4 regions of the Mesorhizobium sp. M0060 genome follow, and region 2 is predicted to be linked to each of the others. Evidence: predicted binding sites of a transcription regulator. Region 2 holds the regulator's gene; each other region holds the start of a gene.
The links. The regulator PhoB, encoded in region 2, activates phosphate uptake and scavenging genes when phosphate is short. The targets are predictions, from matches to a motif close to TGTCATNNANCTGTCAT.
Positions count from the first base shown of each region.

Region 1: olsB (l-ornithine N(alpha)-acyltransferase) is a predicted target of PhoB. The motif match lies at 1,451-1,467, and genes of this name have one in related genera.
Region 3: NKJ94_RS22215 (LTA synthase family protein) is a predicted target of PhoB. The motif match lies at 753-769, and genes of this name have one in related genera.
Region 4: NKJ94_RS25500 (alkaline phosphatase) is a predicted target of PhoB. The motif match lies at 888-904, and genes of this name have one in related genera.

Region 1 is NZ_JAMYUP010000009.1:151,092-153,295, forward strand. Features, by position in the region: gene grpE (nucleotide exchange factor GrpE) at 1-403, shown strand, start outside; gene olsB (l-ornithine N(alpha)-acyltransferase) at 512-1,387, opposite strand; gene NKJ94_RS11910 (PAS domain-containing hybrid sensor histidine kinase/response regulator) at 1,647-2,204, opposite strand, start outside.
Region 2 is NZ_JAMYUP010000036.1:42,200-44,403, reverse strand. Features, by position in the region: gene phoU (phosphate signaling complex protein PhoU) at 1-482, shown strand, start outside; gene phoB (phosphate regulon transcriptional regulator PhoB) at 499-1,188, shown strand; gene NKJ94_RS26170 (ROK family protein) at 1,198-2,204, opposite strand, start outside.
Region 3 is NZ_JAMYUP010000025.1:20,963-23,166, forward strand. Features, by position in the region: gene fabD (ACP S-malonyltransferase) at 1-563, opposite strand, end outside; gene NKJ94_RS22215 (LTA synthase family protein) at 810-2,204, shown strand, end outside.
Region 4 is NZ_JAMYUP010000034.1:33,312-35,515, reverse strand. Features, by position in the region: gene NKJ94_RS25505 (CDP-diacylglycerol diphosphatase) at 1-518, shown strand, start outside; gene NKJ94_RS25500 (alkaline phosphatase) at 948-2,204, shown strand, end outside.

The DNA.
Region 1 (2,204 bases), on a different contig from region 2:
TTTTGCCCGCGACATGCTGTCGGTATCAGACAATCTGCGCCGTGCGCTGGATGCCATCCCGGAGGAGGCCAAGGCATCGGGCGATGCCGGCTTCAAGGCGCTGATCGACGGCGTCGAGATCACCGAGCGCGCCATGCTGTCGGCGCTGGAGCGGCACGGTGTGAAGAAGCTCGAGCCCGAGGGGGAGAAATTCGATCCGAATTTCCACCAGGCGATGTTCGAGGTGCCCAATCCCGACGTGCCCGCCAACACGGTCGTCCAGGTCGTGCAGCCCGGCTATTCGATCGGCGAGCGCGTGCTGCGGCCGGCCATGGTCGGCGTCGCCAAGGGCGGCCCCAAGCATGTGGCAAGCGAAGCGCCGGAGCCGGGGCCGGTCAACGAGCAGGCTGAGAAGGATGCGTGAATGATGAATGGTCAATAGTGAATGGTTAGTAGTTGGTAGAAAGTAGTTTGTAGAAGCCAGACGGGCTTCGTTTCTATCATTCACTATTCATCATTCACTATTCACTATTCACGCAGCGAAGCGCTGCGCTTCCCCGCCATAATAGTTGACGTAGCGGGCGCCGATCTCCTTGACCGGCATCACCACGAACACGTCGACCGTCGAGAATTCACGATCGATGACGCAGCCGTCGCCGATGCGCGCGCCGACGCGCAGATAGCCCTTGACCAGCGGCGGCATGGCGGCGATCGCCGCCTTGGCATTGACGGCCTCGATCGGCATCAGATCCATGGAACAATAGCGCCCGGCGACGGCACGCACGTCCCAGGATGAATTCGTCCGGCAGTGATGGGCAAGATAGGTCAGCGCCTCGGCATGTGCCGCCGGCACGGTGCCGTGGAACGACGCGCAGCCTGTCATCACGCCGATGCCGTAATGGTTGATATAGGCCCAGATGCCTTGCCACAGCGCCTCGATGGTGCGCTTCGAACGGTATTCCGGCAGAACACAGGAGCGGCCAAGCTCAAGGAAGCGCTGGCCGGGATGCCGGGCGATCAACTTGGTCAGCTCGAATTCGCCCTCGGAATAGAAGCCGCCGGCTGCTGCGGCAATCTCCTGCCGCAGCAGGCGGTAGGTGCCGACGATGCGGCGATGCTCGGGGCCGGAAAGCGAAGTATCGAAGACCAGCAGATGATCGCAGAGGGGATCGAAGCGGTCGGCATCGCGGCGGTCCTGCATCTGGAACAGGTCCTTCCTGGCACCAAGCTCGTCGTAGAACACCCGGTAGCGCACTTCCTGCGCGGCAGCGATCTCGGCCTCGTTGCGGGCGAGCCGCACTTCGAGATTGCCGATGCGGCCGAGCGATGCGCCTTTTATGACGGCATCGGCGTTCCGGCCGACAAGCAAAGGCCCGCTGGCGTTCGGCCGAGCATCACATTCCGGCATGACTGTATGCACGAGTGATTCTCCTTCGAGCCATCCCTCTTGGCACGGGGATACGGTGTAGGTGCAACAGGATTGTGACAGTACCGTGATACGGCTCTGCGGGCAATACTTCGTCGGCTGGGTATCGCATGACCCCGGAAACCGAAATTGGTTTCCGGAAAGGATCATGCGAAAAAGTCAAAGTGTTAGAGCGTCCTTTGCGCGTCCAAGAGACGCGGGCGCTCTAATGCCAACCGGCTATCGGGTGATCGAAAGCGGCTCAGGCAGCCACTTGCCCTTCGACCGCGTGAACCAGGGCATCGGGGTCGAGCGGCTTGGTGACGAAGCCGCTGGCACCGTGAGCGAGCACGGCGTGGCGGGTCTTTTCCTGGCTGTCGGCCGACAGCACCATGATCGGCACCGGCGGCACCGCGGTCTCCTCCTCATAGCGGCGGATGGCGGCGATGGCGTCCAGACCGTCCATCACCGGCATATGCAGGTCCATCAGCACCACATCGAAGCGGTGCTTGTGGCCGGTGCTGATGACCGCCTCGACCGCGGCCTTGCCGTTGCCGACCACTTTTACGCGATGCCCGGCCTTCAGCAGCGTGGCGCGGGCCAGCATGGCGTTGATGTCGTTGTCCTCGGCGATCAGCACCGACAGGCCCTGCTGGCGGCCGCCAATGGCGTGCACAGCTTGCGCGCCGCGCTTTTGCGGCTGCGGCTCGGCGATGACCGGCGCATGGCTGGTCAAAAGCACGCGCAGCAGTGTCTCGCCGCGCACCGGCCTTGCCAGGAAGGTGGCGTAACCGTTGGCGCGGAACTCGCCAAGCATGCC
Region 2 (2,204 bases):
CGATGGCCCACGATCTGCGCCATGTCGTCGGGGCGATCCGCATGGCCGGCGACCTCGAACGCATCGGCGACCTTGCCAAGAATATCGCCAAGCGTGTGAGTGCGGTCGGCCTCAGCGTCACGCCGCGCGACCTATCGCATTCCATCGATGCGATGGCGCAGCTGGTGCTCATCCAGGTGCAGGGCGTCATCGAGGAGTATGCTGCCGGCGATGCGGCCGCGCTGGCCAAGCTACGCGCCGCCGACGAGCGCATCGACGTCAAATACACGTCCGTGTTCCGCGAGCTGTTGACGTACATGATGGAAGACCCGCGCAACATCACCGCTTGCACGCATCTGCTGTTCTGCGCCAAGAATCTGGAGCGGATCGGCGACCATGTCACCAACATCGCCGAAAATGCGTATTATGTGCTGACCGGCGAGCAATTGCCTGTCAATCGTCCGAAGCAGGACGAAACGACAATGTCCGCACCGGTGACATGATGGGGGTGCCCAGCCGATGATCGCACCACGCATAATGGTGGTGGAGGACGAGGAGCCGTTGGGTGTGCTGCTCCGCTACAATCTCGAATCCGAAGGCTACCAGGTCGAGGTGGTGACACGCGGCGACGAAGCCGAGATCCGTTTGCAGGAGAATGTGCCCGATCTTCTGGTGCTCGACTGGATGATACCAGCGGTTTCCGGCATCGAGCTCTGCCGACGGTTGCGGGTGCGCCCCGAAACCGAGCGGCTGCCGATCATCATGCTGACCGCGCGCGGCGAGGAGAGCGACCGGGTGCGCGGTCTTTCGACCGGCGCCGACGACTATCTGGTCAAACCGTTTTCGACACCGGAATTCATGGCCAGGGTCAAGGCGCTGCTGCGCCGCGCCAAGCCGGAAGTGCTGTCCAGCGTGCTGAAGGTCGGCGACATCGTGCTCGATCGCGAATCGCACAGGGTCTATCGCAAGAAGAGCGAAATCCGGCTCGGGCCGACCGAATTCCGGCTGCTCGAATTCATGATGCGGCATCCCGGCCGCGTCTTCTCGCGCAGCCAGTTGCTCGATAATGTCTGGGGCGAGACGATCTACATCGACGAACGCACCGTCGACGTGCATGTCGGGCGGCTGCGCAAAGCCGTCAATAACGGCCGCATGCCGGATGTCATCCGCACCATCCGCGGTGCCGGCTATGCGATCAGGGAAGATTGACCTGCCTGGTCAGGCTACGTTCTTTCTGATGCCGGGCCTCATTTGCGCGCCCGGCGCGAAAATCTCCTGGTCGACGAAGCTTAACGCCCGCATCGCGCAGCCTTCGCGGATCAGCGGCAATTCGTTCGGCTCGGTGTCGAAGGAGATCGAGCTCGAATGCTGGCCACCGGCGGTCTGGGCGATGGCCTTGCGCAAGGCCGGCTCGATCAGATCGAAGGCGGCGGCACTGACGCCGACCATCGCGACCGGTGCTGGATCGATCAGCGCGAACAACGAGCCGAGACCGAAACCCAGCGCTTCGCCGGCCCTGCGGTAGGCCTCGCGTTCCGGCCCATCCTTCTCGCGGGCCCGGGCCGCCAACGCGCGCATGTCGGCGTCGCTGACGTCGGCGACCGGTTTGCTGTCTTCGCTCATCCCCGTAGCGTTGCGCCAGATGGCGTAATTGCCTGCATAGGCCTCGATGCAGCCGCGCCGCCCGCAACGGCAGAGCGCGCCGCCTGGACGATGGATCATGTGGCCAAACTCGCCGCCCGAGGAATGCGTGCCGGTGAACAGCTCGCCCTTCAGCACCAGCCCCATGCCGATGCCGTGCGAAAGCAGGATGGCGATGAAGTCGTCGCGATAGCGATCCGGATCGCGCCAGCGCAAAGCCACCGCCATCATATTGCAATCGTTCTCCACCGTGGCCGGGATGCCGAATTCGTCTTCCAGCATGTCGGCAAAGGCGATGTCCGTCTGCGGCGTGATCGGCGACCACAGCATGGCGCGTGCAGGGGAGTCGGTAATTCCCTGAATCGCCAGGGCGATGCGGGCGACACTGCGGACGTCAAGGTCTGGATCTTCCAGCCGGCGCCGGACGATGGCCATGCATTCGCGGATCAGCTCGTCGCGCGGCATGGTCAGCGTGTCCAGCCGGCGCTGTTCCTCGACGACCACCTGTCCCGCATAGTCGATGATGGCGGCCGACAGGAAATTCAGCGACAACACCACGGTCAGCACCGCCGCCGCTTCCGGGT
Region 3 (2,204 bases), on a different contig from region 2:
AGTTCGACCGCCGGCCTGGCGCCTGAGATCACCAGCTGGCCGCCGCCATTGTCATTGGCGATCTGGCAAACCAAGGCGTGCGCCGGATCTTTGGCCGCGCCGTGGGCGGCCTCGGCGCAAGCCGCCTCGACGTCAGCCTGTTCCAGCCCGATAATCGCCGCCATGGCGCCCTCTCCGGCCGGTACCGCCGCCTGCATGGCATTGCCGCGGATGCGCAACAGCCGGGCGGCGTCGGCGACCGAAACGAAACCGGCGGCTGCAAGTGCCGAATATTCGCCAAGCGAATGGCCGGCGACATAGGTGACCTTATCTTCCAGTGAGAAGCCGCGCGCCTCCAGCGCCCGAATTGCGGCAAGCGACACCGCCATCAGCGCCGGCTGGGCGTTGGCGGTCAGCGTCAGCGTCTCTTCCGGACCTTCCCAGATCAGCTTCGATAGATTTTCGCCGAGCGCATCGTCGACTTCCTCGAAGATCCGCAGCGATTCCACAAAGGCGTCGGCGAGGTCCTTGCCCATGCCGACAGCCTGGCTGCCCTGCCCCGGAAAGGTGAATGCGATGGCCATCGGCGGCTCCCAGCTGCTGGTTCTGGTTGCCTGTGACGCAAGGCGTGCGGCCAAGTCAAGTCCAACCTCGACCGCGCAACGTCGGCCGAGTGCCTGTTTCGGCAGGCTTTTTGGCGATCACTCATGATGAAAACCGCTCACGATTTGTTTGCTGGCTCTTCTTATTTCCGCCACAGGCGCTAGCTTTGCGTGACAGTTCGATGACAGTCGAGTGACGCTTTTGTTGCGGGCCGGGGAACTATTGAAGTGGCAAAGACCAAGAACAGCGCAGCCGAGGCCGCGCCACAGTTTCTCGAAGGCGATCCATCCACCGGCTATCTGCCGGCGCGCAAATGGCCTGTCATCCGCTATGGCCTTATCAGCTTGCTGGCCGCGGCCATCCTGGTGTTCGCCATCGAACTGATCGTGCGCGGCAACTTTGCCGGCACCATCGACTTCTTTCTGCAGCCCTTCAAACCCGGCTGGACCACAATCATTATTTTTGCGCTGATCCTCATCGGCCTCGACGCCGTGCTTGGCCGCAGCCATCAGAGCCTGATGATCGTCGCGCCGCTGACGTTGTCGCTGGCGTTCGTCGGCCACCAGAAGTCGCTCTATCTCGGCGATCCGCTCTATCCGACCGATTTCCTCTATTCCCGGCAGATCGTGGCACTGATGCCGCTCCTGGTGCGCGATCGCCCGGGAACCGCCATTGCCCTGGCGATCGGCATCGTCGGCGGGCTGTCGCTGCTCGTCTATTGCTGGCGGCTATGGCGCCGCCGCGTTCCGTCGCTCAGCCACAAGGGCCGCCTTGCCCGGCTGACGCTGACGGTGCCGCTGATCGCCTTCTTCGTCTCCATCATGGACTATGCCACTTTCTCGTGGACGCGCGACCGGCTGCAGATCATCCCGATCATGTGGGACCAGAAGGAAAACTATGCCTCGAACGGTTTTGCGCTCGCCTTCGCGCTGAACGTCCCGATGGCCCATGTCTCGGCGCCGCCCGGCTATTCCGGCAAGGCGATCGCGGCGATCGGCAAACCGCAGGTGACGGCCTCGATACCTGCCGAGAAGCCCGACATCATCGTCGTCATGAGCGAATCGTTCTGGGATCCGACCAAGCTGCCCGGCGTCACCATCACGCCCGATCCGATCCCCAATGTGCGGGCACTGCGCTCGGGCTATATGTTCTCGCCCGAATTCGGCGGCATGACGGCCAACATCGAGTTCGAGGCCCTGACCGGCTTTTCCAACGCCTTCCTGCCGGCGGGCAGCATTCCCTACCAGCAATATGTGCGGACACCGACCCCCTCGCTCGCCACCTTCCTGAAAAGCCAGGGCTACCGGACACGCGCCATCCATCCCGGCACCAACTGGTTCTGGAACCGGGGAGCCGTCTATGCCGATTTCGGCTTCAACGACTTCAAGTCCGAGGAGACGCTGCCGCCCATGCAAAAACGCGGACCGCTCGCGTCGGACGCCGCGATGACCGACGAGATCATCCACGAGGCCGATACCAGTGCCGAGCCGGTCTTCTTTTTCGCCGTCAGCCTGCAGAACCACGGACCGTATGAGCCGTATCGCTATAACAATCCGACCCACAAGGTGCAGGCGCCGATCAGCCAATGGGCGCGTGAATCGCTGTTGAGCTACGCCGAAGGC
Region 4 (2,204 bases), on a different contig from region 2:
TGTTGACGCCACTTACGGCTGTTGCCGGCCTTGAAAGCCCGTCTGTCCGTTGGCAGGGCAGTTCCCAACTCTGGAATCGGGCGTGGAAAGCACGAAGCAAGGTCTCGGCGAGCCTCGGACGTCACCTTCCACGAACGGCCATCGCCATGGCTGTGAATTCCAGGACTGAGCGATCCCAGGATCAGTTCCACATCCATATCGATTGCGTTGCGGTGTCGGTGGAAAAGAAACTTGTCCTGAAGGGGCCGAAGGTGGAAGGTCCGTGGCAGCTTCTCCCTTTGGCTCTGATGGGGAAACGCTATTGGATCAAGGCAGTCGACAAGTCGGATTTGGAAACGACCAACGTAGTCGGCATCATCGCTTCCGGCCTGCCGCAGGCCCGGCGCGCCATGCATCACGTAAATGTCGTCGTCGTTGGCGCCGAACTCGCCGGCGCAAGACCGGGATTTTACATCCTGACCAATTGGGAAAGCTCAGCGGCCGAGCGCCTTTTGGATCACGACTGCACCTCGCGTTGAGCGCCCACGAGGCAACGGGCGAAGCAATGGCCGCACCCGGACACTCGACGGAAGTCTCAAAGCAGTCTTCGCGGAATGGTATCCGGGCATGGCAAACGACAATCCAAGACCCGATCAGCGCAGCAAAGCTGCGTGACCGCCCCACAGTTCCTCATGCTCTCCTATCTGCAGGCCCGCACCGGCTAACGTCGGCTCTTCGACGATCCGATGAACAGACAGCCCGAGACGAGCTGCGCACCATGCGCCTCGAAACGCGCGAGATGGGTCGCGATTGTCACCGCTCGGACGCAATAATGACCGCTTGTTCGTGGTCTGTGACGTCGACACGTGGCAAATTCGTCGTTTTTGGTCGGCGCGCGTTTCCTGCCATGTCACATCCCTGACACGGACATCGCCGAACATTGTCCGTGAACCCACCCGGAGCCTGCCATGCACCGTCTTATCGCTGCACTCGCAATAACAACAAGCTTGAACACCGTTGCGGGGGCAGCGACGGTCTACCCGCTTGATCGGGCCACGATCCTGGCGCAGTCGCCTTTCGACGTGAAGGTCGAGTTCGACAAGGTCGTTAGCGCCGACCAAGTCACGGTTACGATCAACGGCCAGCCGGCGGAAACCGTGTTGGGCAAGAAATTCGAATTCATCGAGAAGGAAGAAGGTTTCGACGCTTCGGCGCTGTTGATCCGCGCAGCCAGCATTTCGCAGCCTGGTACCTACAAGCTGGAGGCGAAGGCCGGCGACGAAATGAAGTCGGTGAGCTGGCAGGTTTTCGGCACCCCGGCAACGCCCAAGGCCAAGAACGTCATCTTCTTCCTCGGCGACGGGCTTTCGGTCGCGCATCGCACCGGCGCCCGCATCATGTCGAAGGGCATGACGGAAGGCAAAGCCAACGGGCGCCTCAACATGGACGACCTCGATCACATGGCCTTCATAGGCACGTCCGCGACCAATGCGATCTCAACCGATAGCGCCAACACGATGTCGGCTTACATGACGGGCCACAAGACGGCTGTCAACGCGCTCGGCGTCTATGCGGATCGCACCAAGGCCAGCCTTGACGACCCCAGGGTCGAGACGATCGCAGAGGCGCTGCGGCGCACCGGCAACAAGTCGATCGGCGTTGTCTCAACCGCCGAGGTGGAAGACGCCACCCCTGCGGCGGTCGTCGCCCATACCCGCCTGCGCGCCGACAAGGCTGACATTGTCGGCATGTTCTTCGTCGTCAAGCCCGAAATCGTCCTTGGCGGCGGCTCCGCCTACTTCCTGCCGCAGAGCACGCCGGGCTCGAAGCGCAAGGACGACAAGGACTACATCGCAATGTTCAGGGATGCCGGTTACACATTGGCGACCGACAAGACCGAACTCGTGGCCGCCAAGGGAACCAACACCGGCAAGATCCTCGGCCTTTTCCACACCGGCAACATGGACACGACACTCGACCGTGAATTCCTCAAGAAGGGCAGCGTCGAGAAGTTCCCGAACCAGCCCGGCCTTGTCGAGATGACGCAGACCGCACTCGATCAGCTTTCCAAGGACGAGGACGGCTTCTTCCTCATGGTCGAAGCGGCGTCCGTCGACAAGATGTCGCATCCGATGGACTGGGAGCGGTCGCTGTTCGAGACCATCGAGTTCGACAAAGCCGTCGGCATCGGGATGGAGTTCGCCAAGACGCATCCGGACACGCTG